One region of the Herminiimonas aquatilis genome, then DNA from elsewhere that is predicted to be linked to it. Evidence: predicted binding sites of a transcription regulator. Region 1 holds the regulator's gene; each other region holds the start of a gene.
What was found. The regulator sigma-54, encoded in region 1, starts transcription at its own class of promoters, with help from an activator protein. The targets are predictions, from matches to a motif close to TGGCANGNAANCTGCTTT.
Positions count from the first base shown of each region.

Region 1 (3,204 bases):
GCGTCGGATTCATCCGGCAATCGTTTGATTGCATCATGTTGATGATCTTGCTGCTTGGTTTTGTATTTGATGACTTGTCGATCGAGCTTGTCGACCAGTGAGTCAATCGCCGCATACAAATTGTCGGCAATACTTTCCGCATGCAGATCCTTGCCTCTCACGCGCAAGTTGATTTCTGCTTTCTGGCGTTTTTCTTTTTCCGGAAGATTGTCTACAGTCAGGATGACTGCAATGTCGATAACGTGATCGAAGTGACGTTTGATACGCTCCAGTTTTCCTTGTACATATTCGCGGATTGCTGGGGTTAATTCGAGGTGATGTCCACTGATTGTGAGATTCATACAGTGCTCCTATGATAATTCACTGGAGGTTCAAGCGCCTTGTTACCTGGCCACAAGAACACAGCAAGGTATAACAAAAACTACTAAGGACAGTTCTACAACGATTTGCGCAAATTGACTGGGGGAATTTTCAAGGCTTCACGGTATTTTGCAACGGTACGTCGCGCCACAACCATACCCTGTTCCGCCAGCATTTCTGCGATTTTGCTATCAGAGAATGGGATTTTCGGGTCTTCAGCTCCTATCAATTGTTTGATCAGTGCCCGTATCGCAGTGGAGGATGCTTCGCCGCCTGTTTCCGTTGCGACATGGCTGCCGAAAAAGTACTTCAGTTCGAACATTCCATGCGGTGTGAGCATGTACTTTTGCGTCGTTACACGAGAAATAGTGCTCTCGTGTAGACCTAGTGTATCAGCTATTTCACGCAACACAAGTGGGCGCATCGCGACAGCGCCATGTGAGAAAAAGTTGCGTTGTCGTTCTACTATCGCCTGTGATACGCGCAGGATAGTGTCGAAGCGCTGACGCATATTTTTGATCAACCATTTGGCTTCTTGCAGTTGCGATCCGAGCGATCCATCGCCCTTGCTTTGCTTCAAAATATTGGCGTACATGCTGTTGACGCGCAAGCGTGGCATGACGTCGTGATTGAGCATGACTTGCCAGCCGTTGCGTGTGCGTTTGACGATCACATCAGGCACCACATAATCGGAAGAGCCGCTTGCGAAAATCGCTCCTGGGTGTGGATTGCATTGTTTGATGATGACTTGTGCTTCGCGCAAATCTTCGTCGTCGCAATCGAGGGCCTTGCGCAGTTTGTTGAAGTCGCGTTGCGCAAATAGAGTGAGATGATTTTCAACAATCGCGAGCGCCATGCGGCGCGTGACCATTGCAACTTTCGGCATGCGTTTGATTTGCAGTGCCAGGCATTCAGAGGCATTGCGCGCACCCACACCAGGCGGATCGAAGCTTTGCAACAGGTTCAATGCAATCTGCAATTCTTCCAGTTCTATTTCCAGCTCTTCCGGCAGGCGCGCGTGGATTTCTTCCAGTTCTTCTTCCAGATAGCCGTTGTCGTTCAATGCATCGATGATCAATTCAAGCAACGCACGATCACGCGTCTCGCGCACAGTTACGCGCATCTGTTCCAGCAGGTGCTCACGCAATGTTGTTTCGTGTGCTTCCAGCTGCGGGCGGGCGTCATCATCTTCCGGTGCTTTCGATGTACGTGCGACATCGTCAAAACTCCATTCGGCATCGCCGTTGGATGATTCGGGTGCGTCTGATGGCGTATCGAAACTGGCTTCGCTTTCCGGGACTTGCGCATTGGCCTCTATGCTTGCGCCTTCCGGTGTGGTTCCGGTAGAGCCGATGGCGCCATCGGCCAGCAAGCGGATCGCGTGATCCAGCGGATCGTCGGTGCGCTCCAGCAGTGGATTGTCTGCGAGAATTTGTTCCAACTCCTGATGCAGTTCCAGCGTGGACAATTGCAGCAGACGGATTGATTGCTGCAATTGCGGCGTGAGTGCCAGATGTTGCGAAACGCGTAGCTGCAGGGATTGCTTCATAGAGTTATCTAGCTTCCGGCATCACATGCGGAAGTGTTCGCCGAGGTAAACCCGGCGCACCGATTCGTTGGCGATAATCTCGTCAGGGCTGCCGCTGGCGAGCACTGCACCTTGATTGATGATGTAGGCACGATCGCAGATGCCGAGTGTCTCGCGCACATTGTGATCGGTGATCAGTACGCCTATGCCGCGCTCTTTGAGGAAGCGCACAATACGTTGAATTTCAATTACTGCTATCGGATCAACGCCGGCAAACGGTTCATCCAGCAAAACGAAACGTGGATTGGTTGCCAGTGCGCGCGCAATCTCGACGCGACGACGTTCGCCACCGGACAAAGACATCGCTTGATTTTCACGCAGCTTCTCGATTTGCAGGTCAGCCAGCAAAGTATCGAGACGTTGTTCGATCTGCGGCTTGCTCAAGGATTTGCCATTGAGGCGCTGTAGTTCGAGCACGGCGCGAATATTATCCTCGACGCTCAGCTTGCGGAATACCGACGCTTCTTGCGGAAGATAGGACAAACCCAGCTGCGCGCGTTTGTGTATGGGCTGGCGCGAGATATTGACACCATCCAGTTCGATGCTGCCGGCATCCGACGGTACCAAGCCGACGATCATGTAAAACGACGTAGTTTTGCCGGCGCCGTTAGGGCCCAGCAGGCCAATCACTTCACCGCTCTCGACTTGCAAGGCGACGTCACGTACAACCTGACGCGCGCCATAGCTTTTTTGCAGTCCGCTGACTATCAACTTGCTCGACATCTTAAGGGGCCTTTGTTGTATCGGCACGCGGCTGGATGATGGCCTTGATGCGTCCTGCACCTGGCTTGCTGTCGCCCCCGCTAGTGTTATGCACGGTGAAAAATTCAGCGCGTGTATCGTAGGAAATATACTCGCCGTTGACTTCATCGGTAGTCTTGCCATTTTCCAGGCGACGCATACGAGCCTTGGAATACAGTTTCATGATTTCATTCTTGTCGTCGTATTCGATGCGCTCGGCCTGGCCTTCTATCCATTGGTCGGGACCGCCGTCACGTTTTTGACGGAAACTGGCAAGTGAGCCAGGGGCCGCATACATGACGACAAATTGATAGCCGGCCGGATCTTGCGTGACCACCATCTTGTTGGATTTCATCAGAATCGAGCCGCGCGTCAATACGACATTGCCGACGAAGGTGTTGATCTGTTTGACGTCGTCGTACTGCATTTGATCGGCTTCGACGTTGGTCGGCTTGGTTGCATCGGCTTTTTCAGCATGGACGCAAGTCAGCGCGCCCAAACCAGCGATAAGCAGC
Region 1 is NZ_JBHTCC010000001.1:1,756,112-1,759,315, forward strand. Features, by position in the region: gene hpf (ribosome hibernation-promoting factor, HPF/YfiA family) at 1-341, opposite strand, end outside; gene ACFQO0_RS08175 (RNA polymerase factor sigma-54) at 437-1,909, opposite strand; gene lptB (LPS export ABC transporter ATP-binding protein) at 1,931-2,671, opposite strand; gene lptA (lipopolysaccharide transport periplasmic protein LptA) at 2,673-3,204, opposite strand, start outside.

Region 2 (3,204 bases), on a different contig from region 1:
TCTACCGCCAGGCAATTACCAGCGCCGGTACCGGCTGCATGGCGGCACTGGATGCGCAACGCTATCTGGAAGGTCAGGAGTAAAGGCAATATCTAGGCAAGTCCTTACGGTGCTTGGTTAAATTGCCAAATTTAAAGCGCGCAAGAACCCTCCATTCATTCATCAATCGAATGCAGGCTCTTGCGCGGCTTACCCAGATTATTCAGGAATACCTCTCATGCCTGCTTCCATCAAAGATTTTGCCGGACTCAAATCGCTACAAAAGGATTTAAAGTCGCGAGAAGAAGCGCGCAAGGCTGCGGAAGAAAAACGCATACAGGACGAGAAAACTGCGCTGCTGGAAGCCGACCTGTTCCGCCGCAGCATAGGCGAGGTCGCACCTCTGAGTCCATCCAACAAGTTAAACCTCGCTACGCCCAAGCCACTACCTATCGCGCGCCAGCATCTGGCAGATGAACAAGCCGCATTGAGGGAATCGCTATCCGACGAATTCACGATAGAAACCCTGTTGGAAACCGACGACGCCTTGAGCTACGCACGCAATGGCATAGGACAGGACGTCGTGCGCAAATTACGCCGCGGTCATTGGGTAATCCAGAGCCAACTGGATTTGCATGGTTTGCGCACCGACGAAGCACGCGAAGCGCTCGGAGAGTTTTTGCGTGGCACGATCAAGCGCGGCTTGCGTTGCGTGCGCGTGATTCACGGCAAGGGCTTGGGCTCCATCAATAAAGAGCCTGTGCTGAAAAACAAGGTACGTAACTGGTTGGTGCAAAAGGACGAAGTTCTTGCATTTTGTCAGGCCAAAGCGGCTGACGGCGGTGCGGGTGCCTTGATTGTACTACTGAGAGCGAGCTGACAAGCGCCAGGCTGTCAATGCAGCCTCACGAAGAGACCTAGAACCCGAGGTTCGGCTTCACAGCAAACCCGGGTCGCTAATCGAAGATAGTCTTATACGGCGTCAACGCCGGTTTCACCGGTACGAATACGCACGACTTGTTCCACAGCCTGCACGAAAATCTTGCCGTCGCCAATTTTCCCCGTACGCGCAGCCTTGATGATCGCCTCTACCGCTTGTTCGACGACGGAATCATCGACGACCGCTTCGACTTTGACTTTGGGTAAAAAGTCGACCACGTATTCTGCACCACGATACAACTCTGTATGACCTTTTTGGCGACCGAAGCCTTTGACTTCCGTCACGGTTAAACCGCTGACGCCGACGTCTGCCAATGCCTCGCGTACTTCATCGAGTTTGAACGGCTTGATAATGGCGGTAATTTGTTTCATCAAAACTCCTTGAGTGATCACTATTCTTTTTTAAACTTGCTCGCTACATGCAGCTTGTTCCAAGCAGTGTACCTGCGAGGCTAGCCTCGTCTGCAGCACCGCTGTTTCACATATAGTCTACGCTGTGAGCGGCATACGTTCATGCATTTTGTTTATTTTGCCATCATTCGCGGAATTTGGATGTAATCGGATAACGCCAATCGCGGCCAAAAGCGCGATGCGTGACGCGTATGCCTACCGGCGACTGTCTGCGCTTGTATTCGTTGATCTTGATCAGATGCGTGATGCGCGCGACATCTTCCTTGCGATACCCGGCTGCGATAATCTCCGCACCGCTTTGATTTTCTTCCATATACATCTGCATGATGGCGTCCAGAACGTCATAAGGCGGCAATGAATCCTGATCGGTTTGATCCGGACGCAATTCGGCAGATGGCGCCCGCGTCAGGATGCGATCCGGAATCACATCGGCAACCGTATTGCGATAAGCGCACAAGCGATAGACCAGCGTCTTCGCAATATCCTTGAGCACCGCGAAGCCGCCCGCCATGTCACCATACAAGGTGCAATAGCCGACCGCCATCTCGCTCTTGTTGCCGGTCGTTAGTACAATCGCGCCATGCTTGTTCGATAGCGCCATCAAAATAGTGCCGCGTATCCGAGCCTGGATATTTTCTTCAGTCGTATCTTGCGGCAATCCCTTGAATTCAGCGGCAAGCGTACGGTTGAATGCTTCAAAACAATCATTGATGCCGATCTCGTCGTAGCGCACGCCCACCCGCTTGACCATATCGCGCGAATCGACCAGGGAAATTTCTGCAGTATAAGGCGACGGCATCATGATGGCGCGCACCTTGTCTGCACCCAGTGCATCTACCGCAACAGCCAGCGTCAGTGCCGAATCGACGCCGCCCGACATGCCGATCAATGCACCCGGAAAACCATTCTTGCCGATGTAGTCGCGTACGCCCAGCACCAGCGCCTTGTAAACTTGCGCTTCGACCGAGCTTTGTTCGACGATGGTGCCGTTGATCGGCTGGCCGTCTTTGAACTCGATAATCTGCAAATCTTCAACGCAGTGCTGCAATTGTGCGCGCATTGTGCCTTGTTGATCGAGCACAAATGAATTGCCGTCGAAGATCAACTCATCCTGACCACCCACCAGATTCGCATACACCAGGCTCATCCCGTGCACCGTCACATTGGCATGCATGACATCGACACGCAAATGCTGCTTGTTCATGTGGAAGGGGGAACCATTCGGCACCAGCAAGACTTGCGCACCGGCTTCCGCTGCGCACGCAGGTGCGTGTGAGAACCAGGTATCTTCGCAAATATTGACGCCGAATTTGGTGCCTTTTACATCGAATACGAGCGGCAAATCGGCGGATAAAAAATACCGTTTCTCATCAAACACCGTGGCGTTCGGCAAATCGTGTTTGTAGTAGGTTCCGCTGATACGCCCATTCAGCAAGACCGATGCGGCATTGAAGCGCAGCCCATCCTTTTCTACCGGATGGCCGACAATGACATGTACATCCTTCAAACCACTCAAATCGATCACGAGCTCGTCCAACGTCTGCGCCGTTTTTGCGTAGAATGAATCGCGCAGCAACAAATCCTCGGGTGGGTAACCGACCAGCGACAATTCCGGCGTCAAAACGATGTCTGCGCCTTGTTCGGCGGCACGGCGGGAAAACTCGGCAATTTTGCTGCGATTACCGGCCAGATCACCGACGGTACTGTTGATTTGCGCGATGGCGACTTTTACTGTCATGGCTTGAATAGTAAATAATGAAATTCAAAAAACAATTCAACACAGAAATTCAAAAACGAATTTCCGGGAAATGAAAGAACGCGAAACCTGGTAATGCATGAGTAAAGCCAAACCACAGATGAACGAAATACCAGAGG
Region 2 is NZ_JBHTCC010000004.1:98,406-101,609, forward strand. Features, by position in the region: gene trxB (thioredoxin-disulfide reductase) at 1-83, shown strand, start outside; gene ACFQO0_RS15115 (Smr/MutS family protein) at 218-859, shown strand; gene ACFQO0_RS15120 (P-II family nitrogen regulator) at 952-1,290, opposite strand; gene ACFQO0_RS15125 (NAD+ synthase) at 1,454-3,067, opposite strand; gene ACFQO0_RS15130 (GNAT family N-acetyltransferase) at 3,186-3,204, shown strand, end outside.
Region 2: a site for sigma-54 is predicted at 1,351-1,368, ahead of ACFQO0_RS15120 (P-II family nitrogen regulator). Genes of this name have one in related genera too.

Region 3 (3,204 bases), on a different contig from region 1:
TTGATTGCCGATCCGCTATCGCTGCGGACCAAACCAGGTTTTGGCGGTGTGGTATTGGCCAGTGCGTACAGGTGGTAGTTGTCTGCGCTGGTGGTACTGAGGACGAACTGCGCATCGCGGCTGGTCAGTTCATGATTCAAGGGCATGCCGCGCAGATGTGCACCGACCACGGCAACACGTATCATGTCGATGGACGTAGCATTACTTTTGATCGGTGCGGAAGGCGCGAGTGCGAGTCCGGTCGCGCCGCGTTTCAAGCCTGTGCCTTGATGCCACTGCGCAGCGAACACCGCAAGTGCCCGTTCCTGCCATGCATCGGCAATTAGTGTGATGCCGAACGGCAGGCCGTCCGGGCGCATGCTGGCTGGCACCGCGAGGGCACTCCAGTCCAGCAGATTGACGAAGTTGGTGTATTTGCCGAGATTGCTGTTCAGGCGCACAGGCTCGGCTTGCAGTTCGCTGATTTTGTAATGGGTAGGTGCAGTCGGCACGACCAGCGCATCAAATTGCGCGAGCAGGACGTCAGCCTTGCGTTTCAGGTCTGCCAGTTTGTACATCCCGATGAAGGCATCTGCCGCCGAAAAATTCTTCGCCTTGAAGATGATGTCGCGTACGACAGGATGGATATCTGCTTCATGTGCAGTGGCGAAGGCACGGATCGCCGCATACCGTTCGGCTACCCAAGGACCGTCGTACAAGAGTGCGGCGACTTCATCGAACAGCGAGAAATCGACAGGCACGCAGGTCGCACCTTGCGCTTCCAGTTGGTTGATCGCAGCGGTGAAAGCTTGCTCTGCCAGTGCATCGCCATAGAACTCAGGCTTGGCGGGAATTCCGAAGCGCGGTTTGGCTGGCAGGCTTTTATTTTTCGCTTCAGAAGGTATTGCACGCGATAAGCCATCTGTCAGATCGAGCTGCGCTGCCACGTCATAAACCATGACCGCATCTTCATTGGTCGTCGCGAAGACGGAGACGCAATCCAGCGTGCGGCAAGCGGGAACCACGCCTGTGTTGCTGAAAGCGCCGCGCGTAGGCTTCAGCCCGACAATGTTGTTAAGACCGGCAGGCACACGCCCCGAACCGGCGGTGTCCGTCCCCAGGGAGAACGGCACGATGCCACGGGCAACGACTGATGCCGAGCCGGAACTCGATCCGCCGGATACATATTCAGGATTGATCGTATTGGTCGGAATGCCGTAAGGCGAACGCACGCCAACCAGGCCGGTGGCAAACTGATCCAGATTGGTTTTGCCGATCACAATCGCCCCGGCATCCAGCAAGCGTTGGATGATCGTTGCATTCCGCGTCGGCGCATACGCAAATGCCGGGCAGGCTGCGGTGGTCGGCAGGCCTGCGACATCGATATTGTCCTTGGCAGCGAACGGCACACCATATAAAGGAAGACTGCTCAGATCGCCGTCGGCAGCTTTTAGCTGTGCCGCCAATTGCGTCAGGCGCGCATTCAGTGCCGTCTGGTCAATGATCGAGATCCATGCGGGATCGGGCGAGGGGAGTGAAGTGAGCAGGGCAGCCAGCAGTTCCGCAGGTTGAGCACCCGTGCGATAAGCGCTCTGCCATTCAGTAATTGTCCATCCGAGCATTTGGTATCCCTTCTTGTGTACAAGATGGGATATAGCAAAGGCCATGCCAATTGAACAAAACTCTGTGCGCGCCACTGTGGACGCGCTTTTAACGTATGAAGAGGGAATTTATCTGTTCAATTCCGCACCTGCATGGAGCGCATGCACAAGGCGAGGGCGAAGAGGGTGGTGCGATTTTGATGCAGGAGGCTACGCGCGATTCCTGTTAGTGCTCGATCTTTTCCAATGCCTTAGTCACGCTTTCTACAAGCTCATCTATCTGAAAAGGCTTTTTTAGAATTGCATGAACAGGCAAATCCCGTAGATCGCCGGGCAGAGCGCTCATCATGATCATCGGTATGCTGGAAGTGCGCTGGTCGGCGGATAAACGATGATAAAGCGCCATGCCATCCAGCCTGGGCATCATATAGTCACTAATGATCAAATCAATTTCATTTGATTTGACGACGTCAAGCGCCTGCTGGCCATCTTCTGCGATTAATACCGCATAACCATGATATTCAAGTATATTCGCGAGGACTTCGGCCAAAGCTAGTTGGTCGTCTACAACGAGGATGGTAAGTGCCATGAATGATGATTCCCATCGTTGATTCAACATTTCGCATCTTGCGTCGGAATCTGCATCACTAATAATGCCTTGGCAAAGGTAATCACACCGTGCGCTGCATCACATATGTGAATCACCTATGTGAATCATTCAGATATTTCCTTGATGAAGTCGTTTTTGAGAAACATGTGGTCCACCGGTCGAGCGGCAATAAGTTAAACAATGCCTCGATAAAAATGAAAGTAATAAATGCAAAAGTTCAACGCGACCAAAGAGCTTGCTGCTTTGATCAATGCTCACCAGGAAGCGCTGCTATCTTATTGGCGCATGAAAGTCCGTGAGTTACCCGCAGCCAAATCCTTGGACAAGCCGACTTTAAATGATCACATTCCTGTACTGCTGAAGGAATTAGCGGCCGCTTTGGCGCTTGCTGATGATGAAGCAATTATTACGCAAGTCACCGAAGGTTCATCGACGACGCACGGACTTCAACGTCTGGAAAATGGATTTGAAGTTGAGGAGGTTGTGGCTGAATACAATATCTTGCGCAATTGCATACACGAACTGGCCGAAAAATATGACGTGATACTGGTCGGTAGCGCAGTGCAATTCCTGAACAATACTTTGGACGCCGCCATTGCTACCGCCATTAAAGCGTATGTAATGCAGCAAGCCCTAGACACGCAAAGACGGCGCGAGGATTATCTTGCCTTCATCGCGCATGATTTGCGCACGCCATTAAATGCAATCATTTTGTCCTCACAACTTCTGGAAAGAGTGTGCTTGCAAGGCGATCCATCCGTCGACCGTATTAATCGCTCACTCAAAACCTTGCAGCGCAATGCCGGTTATCTCACTACGCAGATCAATAAGATACTGGAAGAGAACATCAATCTGGAAACCGAAACGGGCATTAAGCTGGAATGTCGGCGATTCGATCTTTGGCCACTGGTTGAGTCGCTGCTGCAGGATTTGCATCCTGTAGCAGGGTCAGGTAGCACGAACATTGTTAACAATGTTCCAGAAGACCTCGTCGTATTCGCCGATGCGTCTTTA
Region 3 is NZ_JBHTCC010000003.1:298,890-302,093, forward strand. Features, by position in the region: gene atzF (allophanate hydrolase) at 1-1,601, opposite strand, end outside; gene ACFQO0_RS13815 (response regulator) at 1,807-2,169, opposite strand; gene ACFQO0_RS13820 (sensor histidine kinase) at 2,398-3,204, shown strand, end outside.
Region 3: a site for sigma-54 is predicted at 1,633-1,650, ahead of atzF (allophanate hydrolase). Genes of this name have one in related genera too.

Region 4 (3,204 bases), on a different contig from region 1:
GCTGCGAAGCACAGGTATGGGTTTGCCAGTGGATCTGGGAAACGCGCTTCAACGCGACGACCTTTTGGATTCGAAACGTGAGGGATACGGATCGAAGCAGAACGGTTACGTGCCGAGTATGCCAATTTAACTGGCGCTTCAAAACCTGGGACCAAACGTTTGTACGAGTTGGTACCTGGGTTGGTGATTGCGTTCAGCGCTTTAGCATGTTTGATGATGCCGCCGATGTAGTACAGAGCGAAATCAGACAAACCAGCATAACCGTCGCCTGCGAACAGGTTTTTGCCGTCTTTCCAGACTGATTGGTGAACGTGCATGCCCGAACCGTTGTCGCCAACGATAGGTTTTGGCATGAATGTCGCTGTTTTGCCGTAGGTATGCGCCACGTTCCAAACAACATATTTCAGATTCTGGGTCCAGTCAGCACGCTCAACCAGAGTCGAGAATTTGCTGCCGATTTCATTTTGACCAGCACCAGCAACTTCGTGGTGATGTACTTCAACCGGGATGCCGAGCGATTCCAGGATCAAGCACATTTCCGAACGCATGTCCTGGAAGCTGTCGACTGGTGGTACTGGGAAGTAGCCGCCTTTAACTGTAGGACGGTGACCTGTGTTGCCGCCTTCGAGTTTTTCGCCGGTCGACCATGATGCTTCTTCCGAATCAATCTTGACGAAGCAGCCGTCCATGCCGATTTTCCAGCGGATGCTGTCGAAAATGAAGAATTCTGGTTCAGGACCAAAGTAAGCGGTATCGCCCATGCCGGACGATTTCAAATACGCTTCAGCGCGTTTGGCGATCGAACGTGGGTCACGGTCGTAACCTTTGCCGTCCGACGGTTCAATCACGTCGCACTGCATAAACAATGTGGTTTCTTCGAAGAATGGATCGATGTTTGCGGTATTTGGATCCGGCATCAACAACATGTCGGATGATTCGATACCTTTCCAACCTGCGATCGACGAACCGTCGAATGCATGACCGGATTCAAATTTGTCCATATCGAAATGCGAAACTGGCACGGTGACGTGCTGTTCTTTGCCTCGTGTGTCAGCAAAGCGAAAATCAACGAATTTGACTTCGTTGTCTTTCACCATCTTCAAGACCTCTGCTGCCGTCATTGCCATGCGAATCTCCTAAAATTGAGCAAAGTGATACAAATTAGTTAATGGGTTGTGTGCCGTGCGTGTGCCTTAACAGCGTGCGACCATAACTCGCCCGAAATGATAGCAGATTCCATGCCATCAACCGCACGAATAATGCGCCCGTCGCACCTCCTTGGAGCAACTTGCCTCTTATCCTGCAAACGTGTTTTAGCAAGCAAATAAGTAAATCTGGAACGGCCCTTAAATATCACCAAAATCGTGCGCAACGATCTATTTGCACATATTTAGTGCAACTTTATTTTTGGATCAATGAAATGCATTTTTTTGGTGCAATCATCACCAATAAAGCCTTAGCACCATCATTTGCCACAATATCTGCAGTTGTCTCGTCAGATACTGTGTCGATCAATGGTAACAATTTCAGTCAAAGTCACCTATCCGAGATGGAAGGTACTTTAATACTCAAAATCGAAAAAAAATTAGAAGCGGCGCCAAACCAGGAAGAAGGCTCCGGCGCGTCCCAAGCATGCATTGATCTGGTCATTAGATACGGAGGCGAACAGCAACAATGAATGCACGCGGGCTCGTCAGATACAGACGACAAGCACTCATCTATAATTAAAAGCATCATTCACCTCAGACCCGCATCATGACAAAACCTGCAGACATTCTCGCTACTGCGCACGCACGCGCGCAAAGCAATCAATTACCGTATGCCGGCGCAGTAACCCCACAGGAAGCCTATGCGCTGTTGCAAAGCGATCCCAAGGTCAAGCTGGTTGATGTGCGTACCCACGCAGAACGCGACTGGGTAGGTCGCGTGAATGTCGCACAGGAACAGCATGTTGCCGTGCAATGGAATCTGTATCCGGGCGGCGCGCCGAATCCAAATTTCCTGCAGGAGCTTGCACAAATCGCAGACCAAGATACCGTGTTGCTATTCCTGTGCCGCGGCGCTGTGCGATCGCGCCATGCAGCCAAGCTGGCGACTGAACACGGTTATGCACACTGTTTCGACATACTGGAAGGATTTGAAGGCGAGAAGGACGCCGACGGTCATCGCAAAACCGTCAATGGCTGGTGCAAGGCCGGACTACCGTGGATAGGCGCCTGAGGCAACGCAAGTCAATCCTGCCGTCACGATCGCGTCGGTTACGTCTTTGTTTCGCTGAGCCCCAGAATACGCTTGCGCACCAGATTGATATTGCTGCGCAAGCGATACAACTCATCAGCGAACGACAGCGGAATTGAAATCTGGTTGACCCTCTCTTCGATTTCATTCAAGCGACGTAATTGCGCAGGATAAACCGTCGCGCGTTTGTCGACCGGCACCTCCTCGATCAATTGCTCAACCGTACGCAACTGTCCATACCAGCGATACACCCGCGAACGCACTTTCCATACATAGAGCGGCGGCAGGATGCGTGACAAGGGCAGGATCAATGCACCCAGCGCGACGATCACCACCCACATACGCTCGAAAAAATTCGCCAGCCAGAAGGGCATGTAGCGCTGCAAAAACGGCGGCCCTGCGCGATAGAATTTTTCTGCTTCAGCCACCACGGGGATTTCCGTATAACTGGCATTTGGAAATTCGCCCTGCTTGCGGAACCAGCCTGCGCCACCATGAATCGTGGCCGCAGCCTGCACAAACAAATCGACCAAGGCCGGATGCATGTCTTGACGCGCAACCAGGGTTGCAGTCGGTGCAATCAAATGATAATTCTTGGGTGGCAAGTCACGTCCTAGATCAACTATTCCGCGTGGTAAAACCACATGCGACAAATACGGGAAACGCCTTGAATACGCTTCTGCCTGCGTGAAATCAAACAGCTTGATTCCCGGTGTCTGCAGCAACATCTGAATCAACAAGGCATCTGGCGCCGAACTGAAAACCAGCGCATCAATCCGCCCTTCGACCAACTCCACCGTTGCCGGCGTATTTTCCAGCGCGCCCATTTTTACATCGCCAGCTTCAATCCCGTTCACTGACAACAAGGTCTTGAATAACTTGGGTACACCAGTGCCCTCCGGTCCCACGTTAACTCTTTTTCCTTTAAGTTGCACCAGCTCCCTGATGTTTCTATCGGCACGGTAG
Region 4 is NZ_JBHTCC010000004.1:171,890-175,093, forward strand. Features, by position in the region: gene glnA (type I glutamate--ammonia ligase) at 1-1,127, opposite strand, end outside; gene ACFQO0_RS15450 (hypothetical protein) at 1,289-1,678, shown strand; gene ACFQO0_RS15455 (rhodanese-like domain-containing protein) at 1,756-2,220, shown strand; gene ACFQO0_RS15460 (TAXI family TRAP transporter solute-binding subunit) at 2,259-3,204, opposite strand, start outside.
Region 4: a site for sigma-54 is predicted at 1,227-1,244, ahead of glnA (type I glutamate--ammonia ligase). Genes of this name have one in related genera too.